DNA from 3 places in the Pantoea sp. X-Soil-ISGK-259 genome. Region 2 is predicted to be linked to each of the others. Evidence: predicted binding sites of a transcription regulator. Region 2 holds the regulator's gene; each other region holds the start of a gene.
What was found. Region 2 encodes PurR, which represses purine synthesis genes. Its sites were predicted from a motif close to CANGCAAACGTTTGCNTG; they were not measured.

Region 1 (4,954 bases), 1.4 Mb from region 2:
ACGACGACGCAGGTTGCCAATCACTCGCAGACTCACCTCTTTGAGCAGTTCCGGATCGATGTTCTCTTCCGATCCGTTATCCAGTCGCTCTTCCATCTTGTGAAGGCTTTCAATCGCGGCGCCTGCCATTACCGCACGGGCATTCTGCAGCTCACGGCGGTGCGCACCTTTATCAATGGTATCCACGCCACGCAGGAGAATCGGCAGCAGCACTACGCCCACCAGCAATGAGAACAGAATCACACCGGTGGCGATAAACACCAGCTCATAACGCGCCGGGAAAGGCTCGCCATTGGTCAGGAACAGCGGAATCGACAGCACACCGGCCAGCGTAATGGCACCGCGCACTCCAGCAAAAGAGGCGATCAACAGCTCACGTAGCGAGTAGTTAGAGAACTCCATCGGCTTCTTCTTCAGCAGCCGTTTGCTGAAACGCTGCATAATCCACAGCCAGCCAAAACGCACGATCATCAGCGCGGCGTAGACCAGCCCGATATCGGCAAACAGCATCCAGAGTTCGACGTTCGGATCGGCCTGTGCCTGGTCGATTGAGGTCTGCAGAATATCCGGCAGCTGCAGGCCCAGCATCAGGAAGACCATGCCGTTGAACACGAACTCCAGCATCTGCCAGACGCTGTTTGCACGAAGACGCATCGCCAGCGGGGCCTGACGAATAATACCGGAACGGGTGATGGTCATACCGGCCGCCACCGCCGCCAGGATGCCTGAAACACCCAGATGTTCAGCAATCAGATAAGAGGCGAAAGGCAATAGCAGCAGCAGTACGGTCTGAGTGGCCGGATCGTCACCGCTCCAGCGGCTGAGCAGGCGCAACGACTTACCGTAGAGCCAGCAGATTGCCACACCCGCGACCAGGCCACCCACGGCGACCTTCAGAAACTCAATGCTGGCACCGCCCCAGGTAAACACCATCGTGCCCATGGCAACGGCCACGGCAAATTTCAGTGAAACCAGACCCGATGCATCATTCATCAGGGCTTCACCCTGCACAATCGACATAATCTTTTTGGGAATGCGGCCTTCACCCACAATGCCGGAAAGCGCCACGGCATCGGTAGGCGACAACACGGCCGCCAGCGCCAGCGCCGGAATCAACGGGATACCCGGCACCAGCCAGTAGATCAGATAGCCAATGCCGAACACCGTAATCAGCACCAGCGCCAGCGCTAAGCCAATTATCTCGCGGCCATGATGCAGGAACTCACTGATGGGCGTCTTCCAGCCATCCGCAAACAGCAACGGCGGAATGAACAGCACCAGAAACAGCTCTGGATCAAAGTCGACATGCAGACCAAACGTTGGCCAGGCCAGCATCGCACCCACGGCGATCTGAACGAGTGGCAAGGGGATCTGAAAAGGGAGAATACGAGCCGCGACGCCAGAGAGCGACACGACCAGCGTCATGATGAGAATTGTAAAAAAGATTTCCATGCTTTCCTTAGGCGTCGTTTCTTTCAATCATTGGTTAAGCATTAAAGTGTAAAACAAACTGCGGTGAAGGGTGTCAGCTACGCGTGCGCCGGGCGGGAAAAAAGTGACAAATACCGGGCGCACAAGCGCACGCCCGGTTGTGCCGTCAGATAGCCCAGCCACCGGCGTAAAATGCCACCAGCGCGACAGCAATAATGACCGTACCGACGTTGAGCTTACGCCATTCACCGGCAAAGAGGCGGCCCACCACCAGGCTGGCAAAACCGATCATGATGCCGGTTACGATGTTGCAGGTGAGCACAATGATCACGGCCGTTAGCAGGCCCGACATCGCATCGACAAAATCATTGAAGTCGACTTTTGCCACGTTGCTGAGCATCAGCAGCCCTACATACATTAAGGCGGGTGCGGTCGCGTAAGCCGGCACCAGATAAGCCAGCGGTGACATAAACAGAATAGCGAGAAACAGCAGGCCAACCACAATCGCAGTGAGACCCGTTTTGCCGCCTGCTGCGGTGCCTGCCGCCGATTCGATATAGACCGCAGCCGGTGATGCGCCCACCAGTCCCGCGAACAGGCTGCTGACAGAATCACTGGTCAGCGCACGGCCGCCATTAATAATCTGGCCCTGTTTATCCAGCAGATTGGCCTGACCCGCGACCGCGCGAATCGTGCCGGTAGCGTCAAAGACCGCGGTCATCACGAGTGCCAGCACGCTGGGCAACACCACCGGCTGCAACGCGCCCATAATGTCCAGGCTAAACAGCAGCGACTGCCCGCTGGCATCACGCAGGCTTGGCAGTGCAAACAGTCCCTGCCACTTCACCGCTGGGTCAAAGATCAGGCCCAGCAGTGAAATAGCGATAATCGTCAGCAGAATGCCGCCGGGCACCCGCCGCTTCTCCAGTCCAATGATCGCGGCCAGTCCCAGCAGCGTCATCATCACCGGGAAACTGGTGAAGTGGCCCAGTGCCACCGGCAGGCCCGGTGCCGGATTTTTTACGACCAGCCCGACGCCGTCAGCCGCAATCAGCAGCAGAAAAAGGCCAATCCCGACGCCGGTTCCGTGCGCTACACCCATTGGCAGATTACGCAGGATCCAGGCGCGGATGCCGGTCACCGAGATCAGGGTAAACAGCAGGCCCATCAGAAACACTGCACCCAGCGCCACCGGCACGCTGATGTGCTGACCCAGCACCAGGCTGAAAGCGGTAAAGGCGGTTAAAGAGATCGCACAGCCAATCGCCATCGGCAGATTGGCCCATAGCCCCATAAGGAGGGAGCCAAAGCTGGCGACCAGGCAGGTGGCGACAAACACGGCGGAGGGGGAGAAACCGGCTTTGCCCAGCATTCCCGGCACCACGATGACGGAGTAGACCATCGCCAGGAAGGTGGTGAGTCCGGCCAGAATTTCCTGCCGCACGCTGCTGCCGCGCGCCGAGATCGAGAACCAGGCGTCCAGTTTTCCACTGGCCGGGCGTGATTCAGTTGACATAGTTGAGCCTCAAATTTCTTGTTGTGTGGATCGCTCTGCGACCATCGCTGTCCCTGGAATAAGCGGGTAGACGGCGTCACTGCCCGGTTTAACCTGGCAGGCAAACGTTTACCTTGCCGCAGATAGTTAGCCGCTAAAATCGGCCAGATAAAAAGGCAGAGGATTATCGGGCGTTTAGCGGCACATTTTCAACAGCAACAGGGAGATTCATCAGCATAAAAATCAGAGGTAAAGAGGGGAGAGGCGTCCGGTACAAGCCGTGATCACTTGCTGACATCCTGAAGTTAAAGCGATTTTCCGAAGAAAAAGCGCACCGGCGCAGGCATGAGGAGACCCAACGCGCCGGTGGAAAAGAGGACTAACCTGGCAGTGAAAGCTCGCCGCCCTGATCAATCGCACGTTGCCAGGCAGCACGCTGCTGCACGACCTGAAGCCATTTCTGCGTGGCAGGCATCTGATCGAGTCCGGCACGTTGCGCCAGCGCCAGCAGCGGAAAGCTCATCTGGATATCCGCAATCGAGAAACGCTGGCCGGCAAACCAGGGGTGAGTAGCCAGATGCTGTTCGATCATCTGCATGTGCGGCTTCAGCTGTTTATCCAGGAAAGCTTTCTGCACGCCTTTGCCGAATGCTGCCCCAACCGGACGCAGCAGCCAGGGCACCGGTGCTTTGCCCATCTGACCAAAGATTAGCTTCATGACCAGCAGTGGCATCAGCGAGCCTTCGGCATAATGCAGCCAGTAGCGGCACTGTAGCCGTGATTCCTCATCACTGACTTTCAGCCGGAATGCGTGGTCATGTTTCTCTTCAAGATATTCGAGAATGGCACCGGATTCTGCCACCACCCGATTGCCATCGGTAATGACGGGCGATTTCCCCAGCGGATGCACTTTTCTTAACGCCTCCGGAGCCAGCATGGTCGGTTCGCGTTGATAGCGTTTAATCTGGTACGGCACTTCAAGCTCTTCCAGCAGCCACAGCACCCGATGTGAGCGCGATTTCTCGAGATGGTGAACGGTGATCATCATGATTCCCTGTGTTTTGACCTTCACCAAGTATAGACGTCACTCTGTATCGGTATGTTTATCATCCTGTTCCGGGTCGAGTAGCACGGCACCTGAGCCCTGCTGACCCAGCCGATCGCCGGGGTTGCGCAGCGGGCAGTCGCGCATCGACAGGCAGCCGCAGCCGATACAGCCATCGAGGTCATTGCGCAGGCGGGTCAGGGTTTCAATACGCTTATCCAGCTCTTCGCGCCAGTGCTGCGTCAGGGCATCCCACTCTGGTGTGGACATACGCTTGTTTGCGGGAATATGGTCCAGACTGTCACTCACGGTCGCCAGCGGAATACCGATGCGCTGCGCAATCTTGATAATCGCGACACGTCGCAGCACGTCACGGCTGTATCGCCGCTGATTGCCGCTATTTCGCGTGCTGGAGATCAATCCTTTTGTCTCATAGAAGTGCAGCGCCGAGACCGCCACACCGCTACGGCGCGCCACTTCACCCGGTGTTAAAACCGGTTTTGGATAGTTGCGTTCTTTTTTCATCAGGCTCTTTACCTCAAGTTAACTTGAGGAATTATACTTGCTCTCCATCGAAACCCCTAAACTCCCATTAGCGTTTATTAAACACCAGAAGGATGAGGCCATGATGCAAGAAGAGATCATTCATTCCCTGACGCACTGGATTGACCAGAACCTGGATAAGAGCTTGTCGATTGATGAAGTTGCGGCCAAATCGGGCTATTCGAAATGGCATCTGCAGCGTATGTTCCGTTCCGTAACGAAACAAACGCTGGGTGGCTATATTCGTGAGCGCCGCCTGACGCTGGCAGCTGAAGCTTTGTCACAGACACAGCGACCGGTGTTTGATATTGCGATGCAGTATGGCTATGACTCGCAGCAGACCTTTTCCCGCGTGTTTCGTCGTCAGTTTGCACAGACGCCAACCGCTTATCGGCACACCATGCGTCGTCAGGCGATTCAGCGCCCTCGCCTGCCAGGTT
Region 2 (4,954 bases):
CAAGCATCAGTGAAAAAAGATCGTTGCCGAGATCGTAATGTTCTTTACCGACAATCCAGGCCCGTTTTTTTGATTGCAGATTCGTTAAGCGAGCGGCGGCAATGCGCAACGTATCTTTAAAGTGGTGAGGCAATTGCTGATCGAGTTTATGTTTAAGTACGTGGTGAAAGAACATATCCAGCCGGTCACACTCCCACCATCCATCCATATAGCTCTCACCGAGCCCAAGTGAACCCTCCTGCAGAACACGTTTAAAAAAACCTGGATGCGTAACATGAATATCCCATGGACGTGAACCATTGATTTCGACATCCGCTGATTCCAGCAGTTCATGAACGATGCGATACCAATGGTTCTCTTCCGGGCTCACTACTTCAGCATAAGATGAACTCATAGCTTTTCCACCACCTGTCCAATCTGAACCTGAACAAAGAGTAGCCAATTTCGTCAGGCATTGAGAAACGTTACGGATGACTCCGCACACCGGTTATTGTGTGATACAGAGGACTGGAATAGCCTGCAGCTGGACGGGCAAGATGAGAATAACGCGCGCGAATACCGTCCCGGCAACAGGGTGCCAATCAGATTATTACGTTATTATATTGTTGATTTATTACAGATTTGTTGACCCGAATGAGTATATTCTCACGCGGGTCAATATTCAATGACTTATTGTTAGGATGCTAACTAAGAAGTCAGTGTGTCAGTGATTATCCTGGCAGGCAGGTTGCGCTGAGGCAACAACACTTTGTGCGCTGTCGGCACGCTGCATGGCGAAGCCGAACAGCGCGAGCACAATGGTCGCCGTCATCGTGAGTGTGGTGGTAAACAGCGCCTGAGTTAATCCGGCTGATACCGCCAGGCTTGCGGCGAAGCACAGACCTAACTGCAGTGTGTTCTGCAATGCGGCCGCTTTGCCGGTAGCATTCGGGAAGGGCATTAATGCACTGGAGACCACAATCGGATAGATCGCGCCGTTCGCCAGCGCCATGCCGCAGAATGGAACCATCAGGCTAACCAGCGTGCTGTTGCCGGCAAGCGCAACAGCAAACAGCGCCAGAATGCTCAGGCTATAGATACCCAGTAACCATGGCAGCAACTGTGAACCGTTAAAGCGGTTGAGCAGGGCGCGACAGCCGAAGCCACCTATCAAAAAGGCGAGGGTCTGTGGCACATAACTCAGGCCGATGTCGGCAGGCGAGAGACCTAAATCTGCCAGAATAAACGGCGAACCCGTCAGCCAGGCAAAGAAGCTGGCAGAACAGGCTGAGTAGATCAGCACGTTGCCGCTATAAACCCGCGATTTGAGCAGGGTAAAGAAACCCGGCTGTGCCTTTTTTTCACCTGCGACTTTGCGAACAGTGGGCAGACGCAGCGTGGTCAGAATCAGCGCTACCGCAATCAGGGTCAGCACCAGGAAGATTGAACGCCAGTGGAAATGACCAATCAGCCAGGCGCCCAGCAACGGGGCCAGTGCCGGAGAGAGTGCAACCAGCGGCATAATGGTGGCGAAAACTTTGTTGGCACGTGCGGCAGGGTAGCGATCCACGACCAGTGCCTGCCAGCTAACGGCAGCAGCACAGACGCCAATCGCCTGAACAAAACGTAGCGCCAGCATCAGATAGATATCATTGACCCACAGCATGCCTGCACAACCGATCCCAAACATGGCCAGCCCGGTCAGCAGCACAGGTTTACGGCCAATGCGATCGGAAAGGGGTCCCCAGAAGAGCTGACCCACAGCGAAGCCTCCCAGAAAAAGACTCATACTGGCGCTGATCAGGCCGGGTGAGGTGTTAAACGTTTGCTGCATCGCGCCGAAGGCGGGCAGGTACATATCGGTGGCTAAAAAGCCGAGCATGCTCAGCAGGGCAAGGTAAGGCATAAATCCTTTATTCGACAACATCTCATTCTCATTTTTGCAGGATAAACGCGGCAGAGTGTAAAAGGTGCGTTTGCTGCTGTGAAACGGTAATATTTGCCGCTTGCTGTTAAAAATTTTGAAGGCAGATTATGTGGTCAGAATATGCATTAGAAGTGGTTGACGCAGTCGCCCGTGGCGGCAGCTTTAGCGCTGCTGCGCAGGAGTTACATCGGGTGCCCTCTGCCATCAGTTACACGGTGCGGCAGCTGGAGAGTTGGCTGGCGGTGCCGCTGTTTGAGCGTCAGCACCGTGAAGTGGTACTGACTCCGGCAGGCGAGCATTTTGTCCGTGAAGGGCGCAGCGTCATCAAAAAAATGCTAGCCACACGACGACAGTGTCAGCAGCTGGCCAACGGCTGGCGCGGTCAGCTCAGCATCGCGGTTGACCGTATCGCTAAACCTCAGCGCACCCGGCAACTGGTTAAAGATTTCTATCGCCATTTCCCCGACATGGAGCTGATCATCAGTTATGAAGTTTTTAACGGCGTCTGGGATGCGCTGGCCGATGGCCGGGTAGAAGTGGCCATTGGGGCCACCCAGGCGATTCCGGTGGGCGGACGTTTTGCGTTTCGCGATATGGGCACACTCAACTGGCGCTGCGTGGTCGCGCCCGATCATCCCCTGACGCAGGCGAGCCAGATCGATGACGACACGCTGCGTAGCTGGCCGTCACTGGTGCTGGAAGATACTTCACGCGCACTGCCGCGCCGAATGACATGGACGCTGGATAACCAGCGCAGGCTGGTGGTGCCGGAATGGCAAACCGGGCTGGAGTGCGTGCAGGCGGGATTGTGTGTGGCGATGGTGCCCGGTCATCTTGCCAGGCCACTGCTCGACAGCGGCGATCTGGTTGAACTGACTCTGCCGGTGGCGTTTCCGGACAGTCCCTGCTGTGTCAGCTGGGCTGAGGATCGCGCATCACCGGCGACTGGCTGGTTGCTCAGCTACCTGGGTGATGCGCAAACGCTTAATCAGGAGTGGTTAAGCGAGGATTAACGGCGATAGTCGCGGAATGGACCGTCGGCCACCGAGCGGCGCTCAATCAGCGTAGGGTGTACTTCAATCGTCTGTGACACTTCACGCTTACTGGTGATGCGGTCCAGCAGCATATCCAGCGCTTTTTCACCTAACTGAGCTTTAGGCTGATGCACGGTGGTCAGGGCCGGTGCGAAATAGCGGGCGTTGCGCACATTATCATAACCGATCACCGAAATATCCTGCGGTACGCGCAAACCCATTTCGTCGGCGGCGCAAATTGCACCCATTGCCATGATATCACCACCGCAGAACACCGCCGTCGGGCGCTGTTTCTGTGACAGGATCTGCTGCATCGCCTGATAGCCCGACTCCGGCTCAAAGTCACCCTGGACAATCCACTCGGCGCGCGGCTGAATGCTGGCTTCTTCCAGCGCCTTCAGGAAACCGGCATGACGTCCGCCACCGGTATTACGCTCCATCTGACCGGGGATAGCACCAATGTCGCGGTGACCGCGTTCAATCAGATAGCGTCCTGCCAGATAGCCGCCCTGGAACGCGTTATCCAGAACCGTGTCGGTGAAGTCGGCGCGCGATTCGCCCCAGTCCATTACCACCATCGGGATGTTACGGTTCTCTTCCAGCATCTGCAGCAGGTCGTCTGGATATTCTGAGCACATCACCAGCAGACCATCGACACGCTTCTGCGCCATCATGCTGAGATAGGCGCGCTGTTTTTGCAGATCGTTATGCGAATTCCCCAGAATCAGCGTATAGCCTTTGTCAAAACAGTGATTCTCAATCGCTTCAATAATCTCTGCGAAATAGGGGGCTTCGCTGGAGGTCGCCAGCAGGCCCAGCGTTCTGGTGTGATTCACTTTCAGGCTGCGCGCCACGGCGCTTGGCGAATAGTGCAGTTCTTTTATCGCCTGCCAGACCGCGTTACGCGTCTCTTCTGCGACAAAGCGGGTTTTATTGATGACGTGCGAAACCGTCGTCGTTGAGACGCCAGCGCGTTTCGCCACATCTTTAATTGTTGCCATGAAAATCGGACTCCAGTGCTTATCTAACTCTATGATAAGCGTAGTGTTAAACGTTTGCGTCTGCTCAGGGTTTTTTCCGCAAAAATGCCGCGTTTTTGGCCGGTTTACAGGCCGCTGGCGGAAATAAAACGCCTGAAAACCGGCGCAAACGGAATCAGGATTGCGCGCGTTGCGCAACAAAGGCGGGATTCTAACAAGGCTGAACGGATAAAACGAGATTTTTACCGGGCCCTGTGGGAAAATGCGATATCCCCACAAATTGTGTGACTAAGGAGCAAACAATGAGTACCGATCTTAAACTGGCTTTAATGACGACTGCGGGCTGTCTGCTGATGATTGTAGCCTTTAGTTTTACCGCCATTCTGCACTAAAAAAAAGCCGGGAATCTCCCGGCTTTTTACGACTGTTTTCTGGTTAGCGTATGGTTTTCGGCGTCATCACACGACGGGCACCAATGTAATGACGCTGCCAGTAATCTTCCCCTAATGCGCTAATCTGAATGTCTTTTCCGGTACGCGGTGACTGGATAAACTTGCCATCTCCCAGGTACACGCCAACGTGATCCGCTGTACCGCGACCATTAATACGGAAGAAGACCAGATCGCCTTTCTCCAGCGACTCACGCTTGATGGGTGCGGCGTCACGCAGGTGATACATCTCATTAGCGGTACGCGGAATCTTAAACTTCACCAGATCTTTATAGGCGTACCAGACCAGGCCGCTGCAATCGAAGCCGGTATGCGGCGAAGTGCCGCCCCACTGGTAGGGTTTACCCAGCTGGCCCATCAGTTTGGTCATCGCGGTTTCGCGAGCCTTCTGATAACGCTGACGGTGGGATTTGCTCATTTTAATCGTGCCCGGCTCGCTGGTGGTGACCTCAGCGGTTTTTAGCAGGCGCTGATGGCCATAGCGTTTCTTCTCTTTGTTCTTTTGCTGGCTTTTGCTTATACGGGCGGTTTTAAGCGAGGTCTTCTTAGCAGGCGTCTGTTTGGCAGTGAGTTCGACTTTTTTCT
Region 3 (4,954 bases), 2.2 Mb from region 2:
GCTGTGCCGAAGAGAGACGCGCCACTTCAATGGTGCCCGCCAGCGCAGCCAGCATGCCACTCAGTGAATAGACGATAATTTTGACGCGATTCACATTGATGCCAGAGAGACGCGTTGCCGCTTCATTACCACCCAGTGCATAGATATAGCGGCCCAGGCGGGTGTGTTGCAGCATGTACCATGCGGCAATAAAGACCAGCGCCATCAGCCAGACCGGCGCAGGGATACCCAGTGGGCGACCAATACCAAACCAGCCCAGCAGATCGGCATTGGCACTGAAGCCGGTGTTAATCGGGCTGCCGTCGGTGTAGACCATGGTCACACCGCGCAGCAATAACATCATGACCAGCGTGGCGATAAAGGCCTGTACCTTGCCGCGTGCCACAATGGTGCCGGTCAGGCCACCGATTGCCGCGCCCAGTGCCAGCGAAGCCGCCACCGCGACCAGCGCATTGACTTCCATGCCCACCAGCGATGCACCCACTGCGCCCGTCAGGGCCAGCAAAGAACCCACAGAGAGGTCAATGCCTGAGGTCAGGATCACCAGCGTCATCCCGACGGCCATAATGGCGTTAACCGAGGTCTGCTGCAGAATGTTGAACAGGTTCGCCACGGTAAAGAAGTTCGGACTCTGGCTGGCCACCACGGCGATCAGCACCATCAGCGCAATCAGTGACTTCTGTTCCAGCAGCCAGCTTTTGCTAAACCAGCGACGGCTGGCCGGTAAAGTTTGGGTCGTCATACCACTAAATCCTCGCTGTGTTGCTTGCCTACGGCGGCTGCCATCAGGCTTTCCTGAGTGGCCTCTTCTCGGGTAAATTCGCCGCTGATACGGCCTTCATGCATCACCAGAATCCGATCGCTCATGCCCAGCACTTCCGGCATTTCCGAGGAGACCAGGATGATGCTCAGCCCTTCGGCTTTAAACTGGTTAATCAGTTGGTAGATCTCTTTCTTCGCACCGACATCCACACCGCGTGTCGGTTCATCCAGAATCAGCACGTTGGGCCGGGTCATCAGACCGCGGGCAATCGCCACTTTCTGCTGGTTGCCGCCCGAAAGCAGGCCAATCGGCTGCTCCATAGACGGCGTTTTAACATTGAACAGACGGATAAAATCGCCCACCGCCAGCTGCTCTGCTGCATGTTTCAGCGTGCCGCTGCCGTGACTGAAATAGCGCAAGGCCGTCAGAGACATGTTCTCTTTTACTGACATGCCCAACACCAGGCCATCACGCTTACGATCTTCGGAGATATAGACGATGCCATTCGCCAGTCCATCCTGCGGAGAACGCGTCACGACTTCCCGGCCATTGAGCCACAGATTGCCTTCGCGACGCGGCAATGCGCCGTACAGCACCTTCATCAGTTCGGTACGCCCCGCACCCATCAGGCCAGAAACGCCGAGGATTTCACCTTTGCGCAGGCTGAAGCTGACGTTCTCTACACCTGGTCCGCTCACGTTCTCCACTTTCAGTCGCACATCGCCTGGCGCCTGATCGATATGAGGATATTGATCTTCCAGCTTACGTCCGACCATCATCTCGATGAGGCTCTCTTCGGTCAGCTCGCTGACCGGACGTTCAGCAATAAACTGGCCGTCGCGGAACACCGTGACGTCATCGCAGATCTCAAAGATCTCTTTCATGCGATGCGAGATATAGACGATGCCGCAGCCCTGCGCTTTCAGTTCGTTGATCACGCGGAATAGAGACAGCGTCTCGGTATCGGTCAGCGCATCGGTCGGTTCATCCATAATGATGACCTGTGATTCGAAGCTCAGGACTTTGGCGATTTCGACCATTTGCTGATCGCCAATCGACAGATCCCCGACCAGCTTGTGGCTGTTGAAGCGCAGATTAAGACGTTTAAGCAGCGCATCCGCTTCGGCATACATACGCGGCCACTGAATACGGCCAAAACGACCTACATATTCGCGACCGAGAAAGATATTCTCCGCCACGGTTAACTGAGGGATCAGGTTCAGTTCCTGATGGATGATGCCAATGCCCGCTTCCTGAGACGCTTTCGGTCCACTGAAACGGGTCTCTTTGCCGAGCCAGCGCAGCGTACCGGCATCATATTGATAGATCCCGGTCAGCACTTTCATCATGGTGGACTTGCCTGCGCCATTCTCGCCCACCAGCGCCATCACGCGTCCTGCCCGAACATTCAGCGATGCACCCTTGAGGGCTTTCACACCCGGAAAGGATTTTTCAATGCCGTCGAGTTGCAGTAAAGGTTGCATAGCGGCCTCAGAAGGTCACACCGGCGCTGAGGATGACATTCGCAAACGGAGAACACTCTCCGCTGCGAATGACCGCCTGACTACGCTGCGTTTGTTGTTTGAATTGTTCATGACTGGTGTAGCTGATGGTGATGATATTCCCCTGGTGCTGTTGCAAGGCTTCGAGCACAGCGACAAGCGCACTATGAAGTTGCGGATTATGCTGCTTAATCTCTTCCGCGATCAGGGCGCTCTCTACCTGCATCTCCAGTGCGACAGCATTCACCACCTGCATAAAATCGGGCGTACCCGGCGTGAGCGCTAAGTCGATACGCTGCGGTCCTGCCGGAATCGGCAAGCCTGCATCGGCAATCGTCAGCGTATCCGTGTGTCCCAGGCGGGCAATCACATGAGAGAGTTCAGCGTTTAACAAGCGACCTTTTTTCATCTTTTCACTCCACAGCGAAACGTTTCGCTGATGGGAGTGTATGAAAAGCCGCCATCAACTCAACGGGCAAAGAAGAAATCTGTGATCGCCATCGAAACGTTTCGCTCACGCGAGGGGAAATTTGCATTAAGGCGGGGAACGGGCAGAAAAAAGGGCCGCAAATGCGACCCTGAAGCAAAAGATTAAGGCAGCTTTTTAACCTGCTTAACGTCCATCTCAATGCTGTTGAAATCTTTATCCAGTTCACCCGTGAGCTCTACGTTATCTTTGGGCGTGATTGTCTGGCCGTTCCAGTGCTTGTGGTCGATTTCGACTTTCATTGTGCCGGTCTGGTCGCGGAACAGATAATCTTCTTTGCCGGTCTGTTTCTCCAGCTTGCCGCGCACGGTGATCCAGCTGTCATCTTTCATCTCTTCAGCCTGCTTCACGGTCACCACACTGGTGTGGTCTGCACTAAAGCCACCCTGTCCGGCTGCTGACTGTGTCTGTGTGGCTGGCGCGCTGGGATCAACAAATCCGCCCTGCTGCGCAGCGAAAACCGGGGCGGAAGCCAGCATAACGACGGCCAGAATTGCAGCATGCTTTTTCATGGTGTACCTCTTTTCAGTGGTGTTTTCGGTTTGAATACGCCCAGTTGACCACAGAGTTCTTAACAGCTTCTTAAGCGTTAAAAATAAGCGATTTTCGCCGAAATCAGCTGTACACCAGGGAAGTTGCTTCGTATAAAGCGCTATCGGAACAGGGAGACGTGATGCGTATTTTACTGATTGAAGACGATCGCTTAATTGGCGACGGTATCAAAGCGGGGCTAAGTAAGCTGGGCTTTAGCGTTGACTGGTTTATGTCTGGTGAGTCCGGCTTTAACGCGCTGGAGGCCGCACCCTGGGATGCGGTGATTCTGGATCTTTCACTGCCCGAGCGGGATGGACTCGATATCCTGCGGGAGTGGCGACAGCAGGGCAACGATGTGCCGGTACTGATACTGACCGCCCGCGATGCGCTCGATCAGCGGGTCAAAGGCCTGCAGCTGGGCGCTGATGACTATCTATGCAAGCCTTTTGCCTTAACCGAAGTGGCCGCTCGCTTACAGGCGCTGATCCGCCGCCGTCACGGCCAGCTGCAGCCCGAACTCCGTCACGGTAACGTGGTGCTGATCCCCGGCAGCCACAGTGTGATGCGCGAGGGTGAGACGATTGCGTTGAAAAGTCGTGAACTGGCGCTGCTGGAACTCTTTATGCGCAATCCAGGCCGGGTGCTGACGCGTAGCCAGCTGGAAGAGAAGCTCTACAGCTGGGACGCCGACGTCTCCAGCAATGCGGTGGAAGTGCATATCCATCATCTGCGTAAAAAGCTGGGCAGCACATTTATCCGCACGCTGCATGGCGTCGGTTATACGCTGGGGGCCGCCGAATGCGATCAATGAGTCTGTTTCTGCGGCTGGGCATCGGTTTTGTGCTGCTGCTCGGCCTCTGCTGGGCCAGTGCCAGCCTGAGTGCCTGGCATCAGACGCGTGAAACCCTGGATGAGCTCTTTGATACCCAGCAGATGCTGCTGGCTAAGCGTCTGCTGACGCTGGATTTCTCCTCGCTGGACAATACCACACTGCCCAGAACCAAAGAGATGCTGCGCCACCATCGTGGCGAACAGGATGATGATGCACTGGCCTTTGCTGTCTTCACGCGTGACGGCAGGCAGGTGATGAATGATGGCGACAACGGCCGTTATCTGCCGTTTGAGGCGGAGCATCAGGGATTTCATGAAGGGCAGCTCACCAATGACGACGATAGCTGGCGATTTGTCTGGCTGACCACGCCTGATAAGCAGTTCCGGGTGGTGGTGGGCCAGGAGTCGGAATACCGCGATGACATGACGCGGGATCTGATGAAGGCCAGCATGTTGCCCTGGCTAATCGCGCTGCCTTTAATGTTGCTTCTGCTTATCGGTCTGGTCTGGTCTGAACTGCGGCCGCTGAAGACGCTGGCAAAACAACTGGCGCAGCGTTCGGCCGATGATGATACGCCGCTACAGGCAGACCGCGTGCCAAAAGAGGTGCAACCGCTGATGGTCGCGCTCAATGGTCTGTTCAGCCGCATTAGCGCCATGATGCAGCGTGAACGCCGCTTTACCTCCGATGCCGCGCATGAACTGCGCAGTCCGCTGGCCGCGCTGCAGGTGCAAAGCGAAGTGATCCAGCTGACTGCAGATGACGAAGTCATGCGAACCCATGCGCTGCAGCAGCTGGATGCCGGGATTGTCCGCGCAACGCGGCTGGTGGATCAG

Region 1: AC6I77_RS01425 (NCS2 family permease) is a predicted target of PurR. The motif match lies at 3,045-3,062, and genes of this name have one in related genera.
Region 3: rbsD (D-ribose pyranase) is a predicted target of PurR. The motif match lies at 2,687-2,704, and genes of this name have one in related genera.

What each region holds. Positions count from the first base shown of each region.
Region 1 covers NZ_AP035986.1:315,785-320,738, reverse strand. Annotated here, with positions in the region: gene AC6I77_RS01430 (Na+/H+ antiporter) at 1-1,452, opposite strand, end outside; gene AC6I77_RS01425 (NCS2 family permease) at 1,598-2,947, opposite strand; gene AC6I77_RS01420 (glutathione S-transferase family protein) at 3,306-3,971, opposite strand; gene soxR (redox-sensitive transcriptional activator SoxR) at 4,011-4,496, opposite strand; gene soxS (superoxide response transcriptional regulator SoxS) at 4,597-4,954, shown strand, end outside.
Region 2 covers NZ_AP035986.1:1,762,891-1,767,844, forward strand. Annotated here, with positions in the region: gene cfa (cyclopropane fatty acyl phospholipid synthase) at 1-394, opposite strand, end outside; gene punC (purine nucleoside transporter PunC) at 704-1,906, opposite strand; gene punR (DNA-binding transcriptional activator PunR) at 2,014-2,919, shown strand; gene purR (HTH-type transcriptional repressor PurR) at 2,916-3,941, opposite strand; gene cydH (cytochrome bd-I oxidase subunit CydH) at 4,223-4,312, shown strand; gene AC6I77_RS08220 (C40 family peptidase) at 4,356-4,954, opposite strand, start outside.
Region 3 covers NZ_AP035986.1:4,007,405-4,012,358, forward strand. Annotated here, with positions in the region: gene rbsC (ribose ABC transporter permease) at 1-742, opposite strand, end outside; gene rbsA (ribose ABC transporter ATP-binding protein RbsA) at 739-2,247, opposite strand; gene rbsD (D-ribose pyranase) at 2,255-2,674, opposite strand; gene AC6I77_RS19100 (YgiW/YdeI family stress tolerance OB fold protein) at 2,857-3,264, opposite strand; gene qseB (quorum sensing response regulator transcription factor QseB) at 3,426-4,097, shown strand; gene qseC (quorum sensing histidine kinase QseC) at 4,085-4,954, shown strand, end outside.